Regions from separate parts of the Mesorhizobium sp. 113-3-9 genome, predicted to be linked through region 1. Evidence: riboswitches for the same ligand, from Rfam matches in the RefSeq annotation. Region 1 holds a riboswitch; each other region holds the start of a gene.

Evidence for each region. Region 1 has a riboswitch for cobalamin ahead of MesoLj_RS32800 (ribonucleoside-diphosphate reductase subunit alpha). Riboswitches for the same ligand answer to the same signal wherever they lie in the genome.
Region 2: another riboswitch for cobalamin. It lies ahead of MesoLj_RS26210 (DUF1636 family protein); the one in region 1 lies ahead of MesoLj_RS32800 (ribonucleoside-diphosphate reductase subunit alpha).
Region 3: another riboswitch for cobalamin. It lies ahead of metE (5-methyltetrahydropteroyltriglutamate--homocysteine S-methyltransferase); the one in region 1 lies ahead of MesoLj_RS32800 (ribonucleoside-diphosphate reductase subunit alpha).

Annotation. Positions count from the first base shown of each region.
Region 1 is NZ_AP023246.1:6,832,199-6,839,021, forward strand. It holds gene MesoLj_RS32800 (ribonucleoside-diphosphate reductase subunit alpha) at 1-1,859, opposite strand, end outside; cobalamin riboswitch at 1,966-2,177, opposite strand; gene MesoLj_RS32805 (alpha/beta fold hydrolase) at 2,245-3,063, opposite strand; gene MesoLj_RS32810 (ABC transporter substrate-binding protein) at 3,255-4,508, shown strand; gene MesoLj_RS32815 (ABC transporter ATP-binding protein) at 4,512-5,249, shown strand; gene MesoLj_RS32820 (ABC transporter ATP-binding protein) at 5,246-5,959, shown strand; gene MesoLj_RS32825 (branched-chain amino acid ABC transporter permease) at 5,970-6,823, shown strand, end outside.
Region 2 is NZ_AP023246.1:5,341,512-5,348,334, forward strand. It holds gene MesoLj_RS26190 (MarR family winged helix-turn-helix transcriptional regulator) at 1-419, opposite strand, end outside; gene MesoLj_RS26195 (FecCD family ABC transporter permease) at 567-1,616, opposite strand; gene MesoLj_RS26200 (ABC transporter substrate-binding protein) at 1,616-2,563, opposite strand; gene MesoLj_RS26205 (ABC transporter ATP-binding protein) at 2,609-3,397, opposite strand; gene MesoLj_RS26210 (DUF1636 family protein) at 3,394-3,792, opposite strand; cobalamin riboswitch at 3,883-4,087, opposite strand; gene MesoLj_RS26215 (AraC family transcriptional regulator) at 4,366-5,199, shown strand; gene MesoLj_RS26220 (bifunctional helix-turn-helix transcriptional regulator/GNAT family N-acetyltransferase) at 5,206-6,156, opposite strand; gene MesoLj_RS26225 (alanine racemase) at 6,490-6,823, opposite strand, start outside.
Region 3 is NZ_AP023246.1:7,066,494-7,073,316, reverse strand. It holds gene metE (5-methyltetrahydropteroyltriglutamate--homocysteine S-methyltransferase) at 558-2,888, opposite strand; cobalamin riboswitch at 3,005-3,204, opposite strand; partial or broken gene MesoLj_RS33815 (cytochrome P450) at 3,479-3,766, opposite strand; gene MesoLj_RS33810 (cytochrome P450 family protein) at 3,733-4,965, opposite strand; gene MesoLj_RS33805 (OmpW/AlkL family protein) at 5,061-5,753, opposite strand; partial or broken gene MesoLj_RS36505 (transposase) at 6,158-6,343, opposite strand; gene MesoLj_RS33800 (AraC family transcriptional regulator) at 6,419-6,823, shown strand, end outside.

The DNA.
Region 1 (6,823 bases):
TCGAGGTCGAGGCCTTTCAGGGTGACGTGGTTGGCGAGATTGACGGAACCCAGATTGCAGACGGCGACCTCGTCCTTCGAGGTGTTGAGCGTGATCTCGGTGCACAGGTTCGAGGAATGCACGACGCCGACATGGCCTTGCGGCGAGCGGATGTTGCAGGGGTCCTTGAAGGTGATCCAGGGGTGCCCGGTCTCGAACAGCATGGTCAGCATCTTGCGCCACAGGTCGAGCGCGCGAACCTTCTTGAACACCTTGACACCGCCGGCGGCGGCCTTCGCCTCAAAGGCTTCGTAGGCCGCCTTGAAGGCCGTGCCGTAGAGGTCGTGCAGGTCGGGCGTTTCATCAGGCGAGAACAGCGTCCACTCGGCATCGGCTTCGACGCGGCTCATGAACAGGTCCGGCACCCAGTTGGCGGTGTTCATGTCATGCGTGCGGCGGCGGTCGTCGCCGGTATTTTTCCTCAGGTCGAGGAACTCCTCGATGTCGACATGCCAGGTCTCGAGATAGGCGCAGACCGCGCCCTTGCGTTTTCCGCCCTGGTTGACGGCGATCGCCGTGTCGTTGGCGACCTTCAGGAACGGCACGATGCCCTGGCTCTCGCCATTGGTGCCCTTGATGTGGGCGCCGAGGCCACGCACCGGCGTCCAGTCATTGCCGAGACCGCCCGAATATTTGGCGAGCAGCGCATTGTCCTTCACGGCCTTGAAGATGCCGTCGAGATCGTCGGCGACCGTGGTCAGAAAGCATGAGGACAGCTGCGGCCTGAGCGTACCGGAATTGAACAGCGTCGGGGTCGAGGCCATGAAGTCGAAAGACGACAGCAGGTCATAGAATTCGATGGCGCGCGCCTCGCGGTCGATCTCTCTGATGGCAAGCCCCATGGCGACGCGCATGAAGAAGGCCTGCGGCAGTTCGAAGCGCTTGCCGCTGGCGTGCAGGAAATAGCGGTCGTAGAGCGTCTGCAGGCCGAGGAACTGGAACTGCAGGTCGCGCTCCGGCTTCAGCGCGGCGCCGAGGCGGGCGAGATCATAGCGGCCAAGTTCGGGATCGATCAGTTCGGCCTTGATGCCGGTGGACATACATTGCGGGAAATAGGAGGCGTAGCGGCTCGCCATCTCGGCATGCGTCGCCTGTTCCGCCCTGCCGGCGACAAAACTCAGCGCCTCGCGCCGCAGCCGGTCGAGCAGCAGGCGGGCGCTGACGAAGGCATAGTTCGGTTCGGTCTCGACCAGCGTGCGCGCCGCCAGGATCGGCGCCAGCGACAATTCATCCAGCGTGATGCCGTCATAGAGGTTGCGCCTGGTCTCGGTGAGGATGGTTTCAGCTGAAACCGCTTCCAGGCCGGCGCAGGCCTCGTCGATGACCCGACGCAGCCGCGCCTCGTCGAGCGGCGCCAGGCTGCCGTCGTCCGCCTTGACCTTGAGCACCGACGACGACGCGTCCGCCACGCTCGCGCTGTGGGCCTGGCGGTCGCGACTGCGCTCCTCGCGGTAGAGCACGTAGGCGCGTGCCACCTTGTGGTGTTCGCTGCGCATCAGCGCCAGTTCGACCTGGTCCTGGATCTCCTCGATGTGGAAGGTGCGGCCAGCGTCCGCACGGCGGGTGAGCGCTGCCATAACCTGCGCGGTCAGTTCCTCCACGACGTCATGGACACGCCGCGAACCGGCGGCCACCGAACCCTCGACCGCCAGAAAAGCCTTGGTCAGCGCAACCGCGATCTTGGTGGCGTCGAACGGCGTCACCGAGCCGTTGCGGCGGATGACCTGATAGGCCGGCCGCGCAGGCTGGGCCGATGTATCGATGCGAGAGAAAGGAACCCGATCGGTCCCGTTGGTGTGGATGGTGGAAGTCGCCGGCATCATGATCCCCGATTGGTTGGAGACGGAGGCCTTGGCGCACGCATGCCTGAGTGACGGCCGGAGATTCGGCCGCAGCAAGCGCACCACCGGGACACCCCGCCCGTGGACGTTCAAATTCATCGCGGCAGGTCTCCTGGCTCGCAGGTCGTCGCTTCCGTCGGCCTTCCCAGCGCGTCCACGCCAGTGGCATTACTCGACTTAAGCTCGCTGCTTACAGTTGCGGGGGCAGCGCCGGCATTGCGAAGAATCGCTCACCGGCTTCCCTCTTAGCTCCCGAATCCAAACAGATTCGAAAGAACCACGATGGCTATATGTAGCGTCTCCGGACCCCAACCTGTCAATGGCTTGACGATTCGAATTTTGGATCGTCAACAGGGCGTCGACCCTAAGCCTTGTCGACGCTCGCCAGGAAGCGGGCGAAGATTGGATCGAAGCGGCCGGGCGAATCCCAGAACGGCGCATGGCCTGAATCGTCGAGCAGATGCGCCTTGCCTTCCCACAGGTTGGAAATTTTCACGGCCGCGACGAAATCGGTGTTGACGAACGGTTCGTCGATGCCGTTCAGAACGGCGATGGGCGGCGTCTTGCCGGCGACGATCTCGCGCTGGTTGCGGCCGGTGCCGGCCGCGAATTTCTCGAACATCAGGCGCCGTGCGCGACCGTCAGTGCGTGCGACAGTGTCGAGGAGAAACGGCTCGAACGGCTCACCGCAGGTGCTGCGCGCATAGGCCTCGACATCGGCGGCAGTGAAACTTTCCTGTCCGGCAAGGTGCATGTGCGGGCTCGGTTTGAAGCCGTTGCCGACCTCCGAGGGCGCCACTGGCGGGGTGCCTGTGATCATCAGGCCGAGCAGGCCGGGAAAGCGGTCGATCATCTCCAATCCGATATGGCCGCCAAGCGACCAGCCGAAGACGATGGCCTTGTCGATGCCGAGCAGCCCGAGCACTTCGGTCATCGCATCGGCATAGCCCTCCATGCTGTAGGAGCGGTCCGGATCGATCGCATCACCTGATGCCCCGTGGCCCGGCAGATCGGGAGCGATGATACGGTAGCGCTCGCCCAGCTGGCTCTCGAGCTGGTTGCGGAAAACAGCTCCGGAAGAGGAATTGCCGTGGATCAGCAACACGGCGGTGCCTTTGCCACCGGTCTCGCGAACGGCGATCTTGCCGTGGCTGGTTTCAAGGGTCTTCTGCGAGATCGTCATGGTCCGCTCCGTCTGGAATTGCCTTGTTTTAGTGCAGATGCGCAGCAAAGCGCCACGGCTTCCATACCTTTTGCGGGAACCGTCTTCCCGGTCAGGCTGCGTTGAAAAATCCTTTTCAAATAAGAACAATTATGCGTAGATTGTCAATTATCCAACTCCCGATGAACGGGAGGAAAACAGGGAACCGCACGATGAAATTCAAATCCGCAGGCAACAGAATCCGCCATATGCTGATGAGCAGCGCGCTGATCGGCGTGTTTGCCACGGCGAGCGCGCCCGCTTTCGCCGACGTCGTCAAGATCGGCCTGCTCGCGCCTATCACCGGGCCCGCCGCGGCGGACGGGCAGGAATTCCAGCGCGGCGTACAGATGGCGATCGACGAGGCAAACGCGGCCGGCGGCGTTGCCGGCAACACGTTCGAACTGGTGGTCGGCGACGTCAAGGATCAGTCCGCTGGCAATGTCACCAGCGCGGTCGAGCGCCTGCTTGGCGATCCCGGCGTGCAGTTCATGCTCACCGGTTACGCCAGCTTGACGAATTTCGAGATCGACAACATGGCCGAGGCCGAGATGCCCTACATGCTCGCGGCCACCTCGCAGCAGACCAAGGATATCATCGCGCCGAACCCTGACAAATACATGTGCTGCTGGTCGCTGACGCCGTCCTTCGACGCCTATAACACCGACGTCACCCTGTTCGTAGAGAAGCTCGCGGCCGACGGCAAGATCACCTTGCCGACCAAGAAGGTCGCCATCATCTCCTCGGACAACGCCTATTCCAAGACCATCTCCGAAGGCATGAAGAAGACCTTCAAGGAAAAGGGCTGGACCATCACGGTCGACGAGATCGTTCCGTTCGGCGAAGTGACCGACTGGCGCTCGATCCTCGCCAAGGTGCGCGAGAATGTCCCGGACGTCGTCATCAATACCGACTATCTGCCGGGCAATTCGGCATCCTTCCTGAACCAGTTCCTCGAGCAGCCGACCAAGAGCCTGGTCTTCCTGCAATATGCGCCGAGCGTTCCGGAATTCGTCGAACTGACCGGCAAGAAGTCGAACGGTGTGATCTACAATCTCCTGGGCGGGGCGCTGACGACGCCGAAGAACCCGCGCGCCGACGAGGTGGCGGCCAAGTTCAAGGCGAAATACGGTGTCGAGAGCGGGACCTATGGCGTTGGCCTCTACGAAATGACCAATGTCTATTTCGACGCGGTCAAGAAGGTCGGCGGCGCATCGGACCATGCCGCGATCATGAAAGCGCTGTCGGAGACCGACAAGCAGGTCGCCGAGGGCCGGTTGAAGTTCGATCCCGCAACCCACCTTGCCACGCAGGGCGACGACTATATCCCGATCACCTTCTTCCAGATCTGGGACGGCCAGCGCACGCTGATCTCGCCGGAGAAATACGCAACAGGCGCCTTCAAGCCGCAGCCCTGGATGCAGTGAGGGATGGCCCTGCTTGAACTGGACGACGTGTCGAAGGCCTTCGGTTCGCTGAAGGCCGTCGATGGCGTGTCGTTCAAGGTCGAGGCCGGCGAGATTTTCGGCATCGCCGGCCCGAACGGCAGCGGCAAGAGCACGCTGTTCAACATCATCACCGGCATCCCGTTCGGACCCGACCGGGGCCGCATCCGCTTCGACGGGACCGCCATCAACGGCAGACCAGGGCACGCCATCGCGCGCCTCGGCCTTGCCCGCACCTTTCAGCGCGAGACCTCCTTCGACGGGCTGACCGTTTTCGAGAACGCCTTGATCGGCGCAAGCTACGGCAAGCAGGAAAAGGCGGCCGCTGCCGCCCGCGAAGCCGCCGCCGAAGCGCTGGAGTTCGTTGGACTGGGCTCCGCGTCGTTCGGGAGGCTCGCCGGCGAACTGTCCGTCTTCGAGCGCAAATGCCTGATGCTTGCGACCGCGATCGCCATGCAGCCGCGCATGCTGTTGCTCGACGAGCCGGCGTCGAGCCTGACCAAACCCGAGATCGAGACATCGATCGGCCTGATCCGCCGCACCGCCGAACGCGGCATCACCATCCTCCTGATCGAGCATGTGCTGACCTTCCTGATGAGCCTGTCGCAGCACCTGCTGGTGCTCAACAATGGCCGAGTACTCGCCGCCGGCGAACCGGGGAGCGTGATCGCCGACCAGCGCGTCATCGAAGCCTATCTCGGAACCAGGAGGGCGGTGGCGTGAATCCCATTCTCACCGTCGAGGGCGTGACCGCAGGCTATGGCCGCGTCACCGTGCTGCACGACATTTCGCTGGAGGCAGGCCGTTTCGGCAATGTCGGCCTGTTCGGGCCCAACGGCCATGGCAAGACGACGCTGCTGCGCGCCATCTCCGGGCTGCTGCAGCCGAAAAGCGGCCGCATCCTGTTCGACGGGCAGGACATCGCCGGCCGTAGCGCTCGCGCCATCGTCGGCACCGGGCTGATCCATGTGCCGCAAGGCAACCGGCTGTTTCCCGACCTCTCCATCGCCGACTGCATGGCGCTGGGCGCCTATTCGTCGCGCGCCCGCCCGCATGAGGCCGAAAACCGCGAGAAGGTGGTCAAGCTGTTCCCCAAACTGGCCGAACGTTGGCGCCAGCGCGTGCGCACGCTGTCGGGCGGCGAGCGCCAGATGGTGTCGATCGGCACGGCGCTGATGAGCCATCCGCGGCTATTGATCCTCGACGAGCCGACGCTGGGGCTGGCGCCCAAGATCAAGGACGAGCTCTGTGCGTCCGTCATGGACATTTCGCGCGGCGGCGTGCCGCTGATCGTCGTCGAGCAGGACATCGAATTCCTGCTCGAACTGACGCAGCAACTCTACCTCGTCAATCATGGCGCGGTGGCGACCGAGATCAAGCCGGGCGAAAGCCTCGACCACGGCGAGATCATGTCGATGTACTTTGGCCATTAGGATTTCGAACATGAGCGCATTGGCGGAAATCCTGTTCGGCGGCCTGTTCCAGGGCTCGCTCTACGCCATGATGGCGGTTGGGCTCGCCCTGGTCTGGACGACGATCGGCGTGTTCAATTTCAGCCATGGCGTGTTCATGATGCTGGGCGCCTACATCGCGTGGCAACTGGTCGAACTCGGCCTGCCGGCAGCGGTGGCCTTTCCGGTCGCCGTCGTCGTCATGGCCGGCGTCGGCTGGATACTGCAGGCGAGCGTCGTGCGGCCGCTGATCGGCCGGCCCAACATCGTGCTGGTCGTCGTCATCACCACGCTTGCCGCCGGCTCGCTGATCGAGAACGGCGCCCTGACCATCTGGGGGCCGCGTTCGAAGCAGATCCCGGCGCTGATCGACGGCAACGCCACCATCGGCGGCGTCGGCGTTTCGCTGCACCAGATCGCCATCATCGTCATCACGCCGCTGATCCTGGCGGCCCTGTGGATGTTCCTCAACCGCACACGGCTTGGGCTGGCGCTGCGAGCAGTGGCGCAGAACGAGGATGCCAGCCATCTGGTCGGACTGAACGTGACCGCGCTCTATGGGCTGGCCTTCGCCATCGCCGCTTCGCTGGCGGGGCTGGCCGGCATCTTCATGGGCGGCTATCGTTTCATGTCGCCTGTCATGGGCAGCGACCCGCTGCTCAAGGCGCTGATCGTCGTCGTCTTCGGCGGCATATCGAGCATATCGGGACCAATCTTCGCCGCTTACCTGATCGGCTTCTTCGAGGCCGCCTGCAGCTACTATTTCGGCCTCTACTGGACGCCGGCATTGCTGTTCGGCGTGCTTATCCTGACCCTGATGGTGCGCCCCGAGGGCATCTTCGCCAG
Region 2 (6,823 bases), 1.5 Mb from region 1:
AGATTCTGCACGATTACATCGAGCGCCCTGATCAGGACGCGGCGGTCCTCGGGCGAAACGCCGACAAGCGATTCCTCATAGACTTCGCCGGCGAGGCTCTTGACCTCGGCATAGGCGGCGCTCGCCTTGGCTGTCGGGAAAATCATGCGCACGCGACGGTCGGCGGCGTCGGCGCGGCGTTCGATCCAGCCGCCCTCCTCCATCCGGTCGACGAGGCGCGAGACGCTGATCGGCTCGATTTCGAGCAGTTCCGCGAGCCGCGCCTGGGTAACGCCTGCCTCCTTGGCGACACGCACCATGAGGCGCCATTGCGCCGACGAAAGGCCAAGCCCGCTGGCACGCGTCTCGAAGCGCTTGCGCAGCAGACGTTGCACGTCGTGGATCAAAAAGCCCAGTCTATCTATGCCATCAGAAACCATGAGCGATACATATAATAAGCGTGCTTACTATTCAAGATGTCACGTGACGGCCGAAGCCGGCAAATGTGCATGGCGGTCTTGCAACGCGATCGCGGCTGGCAATCAGTGAACCGCTGGAGACAGCCGGCCAGGCAGGAATCGGCCTTTTCACAGGCGGTTTCGGACGACCAGCGTGACGACGAAGAAGGCACCGAGCGAGCTGGTTATGATGCCTATCGGCAGTTCCTGCGGCGGCAGCAGCGTCCGGGCGAGAAGATCGCTTGCCAGCAAGAGCACAGCCCCGAACAATGCACAGCTTGCGATCAGGCGCAGATGCAAGGGACCGGCCAGCGGCCGCGACAGATGCGGGATCATCAATCCGACAAAGCCGATGACGCCGGCGACCGAGACGAGAATTGCCGTCGAGAAGGCCGCAACGAGAAACGTCGCCCTGCGCATGCGCGCCACCGGCACGCCAAGGCTTTCGGCAGCACTTTCACCGGCCAGGAAGGCGTCCAGCCTGCGGTGGTTCCACAGCCCGTAGGCCGCGATCGTGCCGGCTCCCAAGGCGCCCAGCCAGACATTGTCCCAGCGCGCCAGTCCGAGCCCGCCCATCGTCCAGAACAGCACCGAATGGGCCGCACGCTGGTCTCCGGCAAAGACCAGATAGTTGGTCAAGGCGGTGAACAGGAAGGAGACGGCAAGGCCGGCGAGGATCAGCCGCTCCGGCCCCTGCCCCCTGACCCGTGCGACCAGCAGCAGGACGATGCAGGCGGCCAGTATGCCGCCGGTGAAGGCGGCGACCGGCAAGGTCCAGATGCCAAAACTGTCGCCGAAGACGGTGATGACGGAAACAGCGCCGGCGGCGGCCCCCGACGACAGGCCGAACAGGAAAGGATCGGCGAGACCGTTGCGGGTCACCGTCTGCAGCAAAGCACCTGTTATACCGAGGCCGGCACCGACACAGACCGCCAGGATCGTGCGCGGCAGCCTGAGATCGACGACGATCTTGCCTACCGGGCCCGACACCTGGTGTTCATGCATCCCGACGGCATGGCCAAGCGAGGCGATGACGTCGGTCAGCGGGATCAGCGTCGAACCATAGGCTATCGACAGCAGCACGAGGGCGACGACCGCCACCGTGCCCGCCACCATGGCCAGCGCGAATGCCTTGTGCCCCGAAAGCGCGCCGGATTTTTGCCCTGGGGCAAGAAGCATCAGAACGCTTCCGGATGCATCGCCTTGGCGATCTTGGCGATCGCCTCGATGTTTGCCGGTCCAGGCGTCAGTTCGGCATAGCGAAGGGCCACGAAACGCTCGTTCTTGACCGCGTCCGTCTCCTTCATCGCCGGATGCGCCTTCAGGAAATCGAGCAGTTTCCTGTAGCCGCCGCCATCCTGGTAGTCGAGCAGGATGAGGAATTGCGGATTGCGCGAGGCCACGGTTTCCCAGTCCGTGTTGCCCCAGCTGGTGTCCATGTCGGCCATGATGTTGTCACCGCCGGCGGCTGATATCATGGCGCTAGGGATGGCGAATTTTCCGGCGGTGAACGGCTTGTCCTCGCCGGAATCATAGAGGAACACGCGGGTTCCCTTGGCGTCGCCGACCTTCGCGGTGATGTCGGCGAGTTGCGCCTTCCAGCCGGCGACAAGCTTCTGCGCCTCGGTCTCCTTGCCAAAGATCTTGCCCAGCTTTTCAACATCGCCATAGAGCAGGTCCATGGAAGCCGCCGGGCGGTTCTTGTCGAGATGGACGCAGCTCTCGGTCAGCACCAGTGTCTTGATGCCATGTGGGGCGAGCGTGTCGGGCGTCACGTCGCCGCCCGGCTTCATGCCATAGTACCAGCCGGCGAAGAAGAAATCGGGCTCGACGGCGACCAGGTTCTCGAGCGTCGGGTATTTGGGCGCGAGTTCCGGGATGGAGCCCTGCTCGGCCTTGAATTCGGGGCCGACCTTGTACCATCCGGTGATGCCGGTCAGGCCGACGATCGACGGCTGCAGCTTCAGCGCGAAGGCCATCTCGGCCATGTTGAGGTCATGGATGACGGCGCGCTTGGGCGGCGCGTCGAAGGTCAGCGGCTTGCCGCAACTGTCGACGGTGACGGGGAAAGCGAAGGCGGTAGAGGCCAGCAAGGAAAAGACGAGCGACAAGGCGAGACGTTTCACGGATTTTGCTCCTTGGTTGAACAGTGTTGATGAGGGATGGTTCGATCAGGATGGCGGCACGGCGCGGTTCGGAACATCGAACACAGTCAGTTCACGGTCCTCGGTGGGGTGACGCAGGCGAAACACGTCGACGCCGAAAATCTCGCGGATCAGCTGTTGCGTCAGCGCTTCGCGCGGTGCGGCCAGCGCGTGCAGCCGGGCTTCGTTCATCACCGCGACCCTGGTTGCGAAAGGCGCCACAAGGGCCAGGTCATGCAGCACCGCGATCACCGTCATGCCGAAGCCCGCGACGAGTTCGAGAAGCTCGCCGCGAGCACGCGGGTCGAGATGGTTGGTCGGCTCGTCGAGGAACAACACTTTCGGTTGCTGTGCGATGGCGCGCGCCAGCTGGGCGCGTTGGCGCTCCCCGCCAGACAGCGAGCCAATGGTGCGGCCGAGCAACGGCAAAAGGCCGGTCCGGCGCAGGGCGTCGACGACAATGTCGCGCTCGTCGCTCCTGCGCCTCAGGCCGGCATGCGGAACACGGCCAAGTTCGACATAGTCGATCACCGCCAGCCGCGGATCCGGCTGGTCGGTCTGGCCGACGACGGCCATGTGCAAGGCCCGCTCGGCTGTCGAGATCCTGTCCAGGCGTCGCCCGCCAAGCTTCACCTCGCCCGAACTTGGCCTGAGCATGCCCGACAGCATGTGCAGCAGTGTCGTCTTGCCAGCGCCATTGGGGCCGATGATGGCGAGACGATCGCCGGTGGCGATAGAAAGGCTGACCGCATGGACCAGATTCCGGCCATTCGCCACGGCACCCAGGTCGCGCGCTTCGAGGAGTGGCATTGTCATCGGCTATCACCCGCCAGCTTGCCCGGCGCCGGGATGCGGGCCAGCGTCTTGCCGGCTAGTCGCGGCGGACGTTGGCCGGAATTGCACCAGCCGTCGGCGAGCGAGGCGTAAAGCCTGGCAAATCGCACGAGATCACCGGCGTCGGCCTCGGCATCGACGGAGCCGAAGAGATAGGTAGCCTTGCCCGGCGCCTGGAAGGCTACCGTCAGCGGCCGTGCGCAGCCCGCCATGCATTCGACGCCCTCGATCGTGAAGCCATGCGCCACGGCGGGTTCATCATGGGCCGAGAGCCGGGAGCGCAAATCGGCGCACAGGCTTTCGCCCGACCTGATGCCGGTCGGAACGTCACGGCAAAGCGTGCACACGATGATGCGGTGATCGATAGCGCCGTCCAACTTCCGTCACTTTCCAAAACTGGCGACGGAAGGATGTTGGCGAGACGGCCGACAAGACCGACGTCCACGTTTCCTCCCGGCACACCCCGTCCGGTCAACTCAGTGATGGCAGGTCTCCTGGCTCGCGGGTCGTTGCGCAATCCTGCCTTCCCAGCCTTGCCGGCCAGTGGCATTTCGGATCTTGCTCACCGCTTACAGTTGCGGGGGCAGCCACGGCTTCGACCTATTGGGTCTCACCGTGTTCCCTTTTCACCCCTCGCCTTTCGACTCGGGGACCATCACCACTCGATCGTAGTTTTCCCCCAATTGCTTCGCAACGGATTTCTCGGTGCATTGTCGATCCCGCGGCGGCGCTGAACTTACAGACGTAATGTAATTACATTACGATTTAAATCGTACCGCTCGGCTAAGTCAAGTGAGGCTTTCTGCCCGAAAGAAGACATCTAGCCAGTCTCGCTCCTGGAGATGCGGCTGGCCGCGGAGCGTTGCCGTCCGGATTGCACGGCAAGCGCAATTTCGATCAAACTGCCGCGCGCGAAGGCGGCAAGATGATCCGCTCAATGCGAGGAACCCATGAACCCGACCGAGAAAGCGCTGTGGTTTGTCGAGAGCCATCTGCCGGAGGCGATCTCGCTCGACGATGTCGCCCAAAGCAGCGGCGTGTCGCGCTTTCATGTGACGCGCGCCTTCGGCGCTGCCACCGGCCGCTCGGTCATGGGCTACATGCGCGCACGCAGGCTGACCGAGGCGGCGCGCAGGCTGGCCGGCGGAGCCCCCGACATCCTCTCGGTGGCGCTCGATGCCGGCTACAGCTCGCATGAGGCTTTCACCCGCGCCTTCCGCGACCAGTTCGGCACCACGCCCGAGATGGTGCGCGCGCAAGGCTCGACCAAGACCCTCGACCTCGTGGAGCCGATCCTGATGGACCAATCCTTTCTTTCGGCCCTCGAACCATCGCGCTTCGAGACCAGCCGGCCGTTGCTGATCGCTGGGCTCGGCGAACGCTACACCTGTGAAACCAGCGCCGCCATTCCGATGCAGTGGCAACGCTTTGGTCCCTATATCGGCAACATTCCAGGCGAGACCGGCGACGTCGCCTACGGCGTCTGCGCCAACGGCGACGATGCCGGCAATTTCGACTACGTCGCCGGTGTCGAGGTCACCGATTTTTCCGACCTTCCAAGGGAACTCAGCCGCGTGCGCATACCCGCCCAGAAATATGCGGTGTTTGCGCATCGCGAGCACATCTCGACCATCCGCCGCACCGTCAACACGATCTGGAACAAATGGCTGCCGGCCTCCGGGCACGAGATAGCGGACGCGCCGGAATTCGAACGCTACGGTCCGGAGTTCGATCCGCGCAGCGGCAATGGCGGACTAGAGATCTGGGTGCCGATCAAGGATTGACCGGCACTACAATTCCAAGTCCCAGGTCTGGCCAACCAGATCCTTGCCGAAGGAGTGGTGAGGCTCTTCCTCGGTCAGTGTGAAGCCGACCGCCTGGTAGATGTGCCGGGCGGCGGTCAGGATGTCGTTGGTCCACAAGGTCAGCGTCTTGTAGCCCTTGGCACGGGCAAAGCCGATGCATTCCTCGACCAGCCGCCTGCCGATGCCGAGGCCACGCGCCGAAGGTTCGACATAGAGCAGGCGCAGCTTCGCCACCTCGGGCGATTTGCGCACGACGAAGACCGAGCCGACGACCTCGCCATCACGCTCGGCGATCCAGCTTCGTTCCCATTTCGGGTCGAAGGATTTGACGAATGCCGCAAGGATTTCGGCAACCAGCGCCTCATAGGTTTCGTCCCAGCCATAGTCCTGCGCGTAGAGCATGCCTTGCCGGCGGATGATCCAGCCGATGTCGCCGACCTGCAGCGGCCGCAACAGATAGGGGATCCTTGGCTCGGCGCTTTCACCCAGCAGAGCCTGGACCGTCCGCATGGATTTCACCAGCCGGTCCTGCTCCGACGCAGGCAGCCGATCGAGGAGCGCCGCGACCTGGTCGTGCGAATCCTTGTTCAGCGGCGCGAAGGCATTCCTGCCCGCCAGCGTCAGCGCAATCGACGATTGCCTGGCGTCCGAAACCACCGTCGACCTGGAGATGAGGTGAAGGCGCTCGAACTTCTTCAGCAGACGGCTGACATAGCCGGCGTCGAGACCGAGGTCGCGCCCGAGGTCCGTCGCGGTCAGACCGTCGCGGTGCGCCAGTTCGTAGAGCACGCGCGCCTCGGTCAGCGAGAAGGCGCTTTTCAGCAGCCCTTCGTCGAGCAGCCCGATCTGGCGGGTGTAGAAGCGGTTGAAAGCCCGCACCGCGTCGATCAGGTCTTTGTTGGGCGCTTCGTTACCGGGCTGATGGTGAATTGTCATGGGCATCTCCTGTCCGCACAGGATTGATCATTTGGTTGACTTAGTCAATAAAATGGTTGACCCGACGCACCTCACAACTTCGTCATTCTAGGGCGGAGCAAGGAGCGAAGCGACGCGCGCAGACCCTGGAATCCATTCCGTGACGGTGGCCGAAGCGCGCCACGCCGCAGAACGGGCTTCATGGGTCTGCATTAGGCGCCAAGAATCCATTTCGTTGCATAGCGGAAGGGTAACGGCATGGATTCTAGGGTCTGCGCTCCGCTTCGCGTCGCTCCGCCCTAGAATGACGACATCGCGGGGTCGGTGCGCCAATCACGACCGCAGTGGCGCCCCTCAACCCATCGGCAACACCGGCCAACGATCAACGATCTTGCCGCCAGAAAATACCGCGATCGGCCCGAATTGCTGCAGCACAGCCTCGCTCTGCGTCGGCCTCAGAAAGGCATAATCCCCCGGCTTCACCTGCGCTGTTGCCGGCAGGCTCATGAATTGCTGGTTGGAGGAAAACCCCATCAGACCGTTTGGTTTCATGCCTTCCGGGAACACCGCTTCGGCCATCCACTTGCCGCCATAGAGATAGCAGCCTTTGCGCGGGAAGAGGCCGAGCGCCTGCAAGGCCTTCGAGAACCAGACCGGGCCTGGCAGCGCCGCATCGGCCGCCTTGAGG
Region 3 (6,823 bases), 230 kb from region 1:
GGTCCGCCAGCCAGCTGCGGCCGCTCGGCTTCGCCGTCGCGGTGATGGTGATTGCAGCCAGAGGCAGACGCCATCGAGCGGGAATTGGCCCGCTGCAGATGGTGGAGCGTCGATGCCGCCTCAAAAGTCTCCAGAAGCGCTGTTTGAACCTTCCCCCAGCTTGGCCCTGCATCCGGTTTCTCGGAACACGCTCCGGGACCGGGGTGCGTGATCGCCGATGTTTCTCCCCATGGTCGGGACCGGGGTTTCGGCGATCAAGGTTGGGAGACGATAGTGATTTCGATTATCCCAATACGGAATAATCCGAAACGGGCTGGCGGAGAGCCTTCTCGTTTCTGGCCGGCTCATTTGAGGCCCAAGCCTCCTTCAATCGCCCGCCAACGGCCGCCTCTGGAACAGCTGACTTCGACGCGCCATGACAAGGGCCGCGGCCAGGCCAAGCTTGCCGAGGCGCTTCGTCACCGGCAGCGCGATTGCCTTGGGCGCGCCGGATAGACTCCCCCAAGGATGCCCGGTGTGTGGCGTTGCCGCTCACCGCCGGCGAGTGGCACCGAGCCCTACGCCGTCTGCGCTTTTTGCCGAATTGCGCGTGCCGCAGCCACCATGTTCACCAGCGCAGGGCGGACCTCCTCCCATCTGCGCGTTTTGAGACCGCAGTCGGGATTCACCCACAGTTGGCCATCCGACAATCGCTCGCGCGCAAGCATGATAAGGTTGGAAATCTCCCCCACTTCCGGGACCCGCGGCGAGTGAATGTCATAGACGCCAGGACCGATCTCGTTCGGATACTTGAAGGTTCGCAGCGTATCGAGCAGTTCCATCTGCGAGCGCGAAGTTTCAATCGAGATCACATCGGCATCCATTGCGGCAATCGCGTCCACGATATCGCCGAACTCGGAGTAGCACATATGGGTGTGGATCTGGGTCGCATCGCCGACCGCTGTTGAAGCCAGCCGGAAGCATTCGACGGCCCAGTCGAGATAGGCCTGCCAGTCGGCCTCGTGCAGCGGCAAGCCCTCGCGCAGTGCGGCTTCGTCGATCTGGATCATCCTGGCGCCGGCCTTTTCGAGGTCGCTCACTTCATCGCGAATGGCGAGCGCGACCTGGCGGCAGACGGCTGGGCGGGCAAGGTCGTCCCGGACGAAGGACCAGTTGAGGATCGTCACCGGGCCGGTAAGCATGCCCTTCACCGGCTTTAGCGTCAGCGACTGGGCGTATCGCCACCAGTGTAGTGTCATCGGCTGTTGTCGCGACACATCTCCAATGATGATCGGGGGTCGCACAAAGCGCGAGCCGTAGCTTTGCACCCACCCGTGTTGCGTGAAGGCGAAGCCGCGGAGCTGCTCGGCGAAATACTGCACCATATCGTTGCGCTCGAATTCGCCGTGGACCAGCACGTCGAGTCCGATCTCTTCTTGCCAGCGAACGGCGGCTTCTATCTCTTTCTTCAGGAACGCCTCATAGTCGACGTAACTCAGCTCGCCTTTGGCATGGGCTGCCCGCGCCTTGCGAACCTCGGCTGTTTGCGGGAAGGAGCCGATCGTCGTGGTGGGGAAGGATGGCAAGCCAAACGTGTCGGCCTGAAGCTTGGAGCGCACGGCGAATGCGCTCTTCCGGCGCGTCATGGCGACCTTGATGCTGGCGACCCGACCTTCGACGAGCGGATCATGCACCTTAGCGGATGTCGCGCGAGCGGCGGCAGCCTCAGCCGACGCCTCTAGTTCGGCGGCGACCGCGTCCCGGCCTTCAGCCAGGGCACGGGCGAGCACGACCAGCTCGTCGGTTTTTTGCGCCGCGAAGGCGAGCCACGATTTCACGTCCGCATCGAGTGCCGTCTCCATGTCCAGGTCGATCGGCACATGCAGCATCGAGCAGGACGGGGCGATCTCCACGCGGTCCAACGGCCAGCCGGCGACGATCGGCTTGATGCGGTCAAGTATGGCAGGCAGGTTCGCGCGCCAGACGTTGCGGCCGTCGATCAGCCCGAGCGAGAGCACAAGTTCCTTCTGCGCGAGCCGGCCGACGGTCTCCAACTGCTCTGGAGCGCGCACGAGATCGACGTGCAGTCCCGCCACGGGCAGAGAAATTGCGGTCTCGAGATTGTCTCCCAGCGATCCGAAATAGGTAGCGACCATGATCTTCAACTCCGGTGCTGCTTTTGACAGCCGGCAGTAGGCGAATTGGAGGGCATCCCGTTCGTTGGGAACCAGATCGACCACGAGCGCCGGCTCATCGATCTGCACCCAATCGGCTCCCGCGAGCTTCAGCCTCCGCAGGAGCTCCTCGTAGACGGGCAGCAGCCGTGGCAGGAGCGCGATAGGGTTGAAACCTTCCTCAGGTGACTTCGCCAACTTGAGAAAGCTAACCGGTCCAAGCAGGACCGGGCGCGTGTGGATGCCGAGCGCCTTGGCCTCGAGGAAATGATCGACCGGTTTCGCCGACGAGAGGGCAAAGCTCTGATCGTCGGTAAGTTCCGGCACAATGTAGTGATAGTTGGTGTCGAACCATTTGGTCATTTCCATCGCGGCAAGGCCATGCCCGTTGGCCGCATGCTCGTCACCGGCATGTCCACAATCAGCGGCCTGACCTTGGTCGCCGCGCGCCATGGCGAAATAGGTATCGAGTGGGACCTCGCCGTCAGTCCAGACGTATCGTGCCGGCACGGCGCCGACCATGATGACGGTGTCGAGCACATGGTCATAAAGCGAGAAATCGTTGGACGGGATTTTCGACACGCCGTGATCGTGCTGCTCCCTCCAGCTGGCGGCGCGTAGCGCCTTCGCCGTCGCGAGCAGGTCGGCAGCGGGAGATTTTCCGGACCAGTAGCTTTCAAGCGCGAATTTGAGTTCCCGCCGTCGACCGATACGCGGCACGCCGAGCGTTGCCACTGGAATTTGTTGAGAGACAGTCATGCCATACCCCGATGGTTGGGGCGTGGGGACAAGGAACGCGCAAGCAGGCGGCACGAAGCCAAGCTACCGCGGCCACCGAGACACCCCGCCCGTGGACGTTGTTCGTCGTGGCAGGTCTCCTGGCTCGCGGGTCAAAGCCTCTGCCCGTCTTCCCGAGGCCGTTCGCCTCAGTGACACCAATGGGCTTGGCTCGCCGCTAACAGTTGCGGGGGCAGCGCCGGCATCGCACCGGCTTCCCTCTTAGCTCCGCTACAGCAGTGCCGCGCGGAGAACCACGACATGCGCACAATCACAGCAGCTTCGCTCCTTGTCAATGCATATAACGAGATGTTTATGTGATGATGCGAATAATGCCCTTGCGCTGATCGGTCTCTTTCGCCCAAAGCCGCTTACGATGCCGCCTCTTATCAGTGCAGGCTCGGAGAGATCCTTGTCCCCATCGGCGACGCCGGATCAGATCGAGGTCGCCGGGCTCAAAGGGCGTAAAGTCGGGCCAGGTCGTCACGGTCAGCCGGGAATCCCGGTATTTGTTCCCGCTCGGCTTCGCTCAGCGTGCTTGCGCATTCCAGCGCGCTGATGACCATGGCCGCAAGCGGAAAGAAGAGGTGGCGCCGCAGGTGGGCGGACTGGGGCCGGGCCGCCAGCGTCTCGACAAACTGCGCGGCGCTCGCCTCGACCTGCTCCGCGAGCAGCTTCACCCTCGGTTGCTGAACGCCGGCGCCACGATCGTGCGTAACCGGGCATGCTCGCCCCCCCTCGCGCGAGACCAGCCACTCCGGCAAACCAAGAATCACCGAATCCGGGGTGAATGCCGCACTCTCTAAGCGATGGAAGGGCGGAAGGTGACCGGCAGGCGCTGCGGGCAGCGAATGACGTAAGACGGAATGTAGACGACGTCCTCCGCGGCGATGGTCAGCGCCAGATCCTCCAGCCGCCCGAACAGCGCGGGGAAGGCGCAGCGCAATTCCAGGCGCGCCAGCGCAGCGCCCAGGCAGGCATGCGGCCCCTCACCGAACGACAAATGCGGGTTGTGCCGCCGGGTGACATCGAACCTGTCGGCGCCGGGGCCGAAGGCCTGTTCGTCCCGGTTCGCCGCATGGAACGCCATCAGGACGGCATCGCCGCGGCGGACCATGCATCCGTCGATCTCCACGTCCTGGGTGGCATAGCGGAACGGCAGATTGGCCGCTGAGCTGCCCCAGCGCAGGATCTCCTCGATCGCCTGTGACCACGGAACTTGGCCGCTGCGCACCAAGTGCAGTTGCTGCGGATGCGTCAGCAATGCCAGCACGCCATTGCCGATGACGCCGGCGGTGGTCACGAAGCCCGCAGAGAGCACCATGAACAGCATGTCGATGAGCTCGGTGTCGGAAACGAGCTCGCCTTTGTCACGGGCGACGATCAGGGCCGAAGCCAGATCATCTCCGAGCTGGCCCCGCTTGAGCGCGATCAGGCGACGGAAGAACTCCGGGATGCGCTGCCGCGTCTGTCGCACCTCTTCGGCTGTGGCGGAGGTGTTGGCCATGCTGTAGGTGAGCGCGACGATCTCTTCGCGCTGTTCGTCCGGCAAACCGAACAGTTCGGCGATCACGTTGGTGGGCAGCGGAGCGGCGAACTCGCTCATCAGATCGGCACTGCCGCCGCGCTGCGCCATGTCGGCCAGGAGTCGATCGACGCTTTGTTCGACCCGTGGCGCCAGCAAGGCGATCCGACTGGGCGCGAAGCTGCTGGACAGCAGGCCGCGCAAGCGCCGGTGATCGGCGCCGTGCGCCGTGGTCATGTTGTCCACTTTGCATATCCCGATCAGCGGATGATCCTCGGGAATCTCGCCGTCCTGCAGCGCCCGCCACTGTCGCCAGTCCTTGTTGAAACGCTGGTCGGAAAGCATCTGCCTGAGCGTCTGGTGACGGGCTGCCGCCCAGGTCACCAGATCGCCTGGAAGCGACACTCGCGCCATCCCCCCCTGCCGCAGAATCGCAGAAGAAAGACGATCAAGTTGCGTGGGAGCGGCCGGCACACCGATCACGTCGCAATGATCGTTTTCTACGCGCATGCCAACAGCTCCTTTAAGAACCATCGCGGGTCCACTTCTCGGCACGGATGATCCGCGCGCGGACTTCGAAAAGTGCCCCTCAGTGTGCTTCGTCCTCAGAAGCGGTAGGTCAGACCTGCGCCTATCAACCAGGGATCGAGCCTGGCCTTGCCTGTGAGCTTGGTGCCGGCGACAGTGACGTCGAAGTCGGGCCTGAGGAAAAGCTTCTTCACGTCGAAGTTGACGCCCCAGTGCTCGTCCACCATGTAGTCGAATCCGACCTGCAGCGCGGCGCCGAATGTGTTCTTGACCTTGAGATCATCGGCGCTGCCGACTTGCTGATGATAGAAGATCGTATAGTTCACGCCGGCGCCGACGTAGGGCTCGAAGGCGTCGAAATCGGTAAAATGATACTGCAATGTGAGCGTGGGCGGCAGCAGCCAAACCTTGCCGACCTCGCCCAGCCCGCCGATCGCACCCTGGCCATCGATGTTGGCATAGGTGGTGCCGAGTATGAGTTCGGCGGCGATGTTGTCCGTGAAGAAATAGGAGATATCGAGTTCCGGCGTCACGGTGTTCGAATAGGAAAGACCGGAGCCGGGCACCGCATTGACATAGCCCGAATCCTCGGTGATCACCCCCAACGCACGCAGGCGGATCTGCCAGGGGCTTGGCGCTTCCGCGACGCAGGCTTCTGCCTGCGGGACGCTCGCGGCTTGCCCAACATCTGCCGCGCCGGCCTGTCCCGCAACGATGAGGACGACAGCCGCTGTCATTGCCCGCGCCACGCCAATTCGCGCTCTCGCCATACTTTTCTCTCCTTGATCTTCAGAAGCGACGCACTGCGCCTTGATTGAATCCTGCTCGCATCAATCGAGATTGACGGAGCGCTCATGCGGGATAGCCCCCGCATGTGTCGTGCCAAATGAGAAAATCGTTGCAGAACAATGCGGTCACTCCGATAGCGCTGTGTCTGATGTCCGACTTCGTCGAAGATCCGACAATGAGTGCAGCCGTAGCCGCCCCTGGGAGCCGTTCGTCAACATCGGCCGGCAGTTCGTTGGCATGCTCGTACTCGGCTTCGAGTTTTGGCGTATTCTGCGTTCAGCGCCTTGATCGGCGCCTGCTGCTTCGCCGTCAGGCCGGGGAACGTTCCAGCCAGTTGGCGCAGTCCGTGGGCATGTCCGTAAGGCGTCTCGACCGCGACCGATATGGGCGGGAAATCCTTTGGCAGCATGCGCCAGCCGCCATCTGATCGGGCCATGTAGCGGATCGCGTTCAACCCTCGCGCAGGTCCGTCACCACGCGCCGCCCGGTCTTGGCCGCGCCCGGCAGGAGCGGTTGTATCCGCGACCATTCCTCATCCGTCAGATCGGAGGGGATAGCGCCTGGTCTTCAATTAATCCTGCTTCGGTTTGAAATTCGCTACGAGAGCACGATATCGTTGTGATGACCAACCTGGATTGATCATCAAGTGGCCGATACCGCCATAGAATGCGGCGAAAAGGCGCGTGGCCGTTCTGAACCTCCGGGCCGGCCGCCGCGCAATCGTGCGGTGATGAAGCACTCCGATGTCCTTGGCGGGCTCGATTACCTGGCGGCGGACTATCACCGGCAGGATTTCTCCAAGCATGTCCACAACGAGTATCTGATCGGGCTGATCGAGCGAGGCGTCCATGATGTTTGGTGCCGAGGTGAGGTTTGGCACGCCGGTAGCGGCACCGTCGCGACCTTCGCGCCCGGGGAACCGCATTTCGGGGGTGCTGGTGACGATCTTGGCTGGAGCCAGAAGATCTTTTACATGCCCGAAGTCCTTATCCGGCAAGTCCTTGAGGACAGCGGCCAAAACGAACCCGGAACGATCGACTTCAAAAGCCCG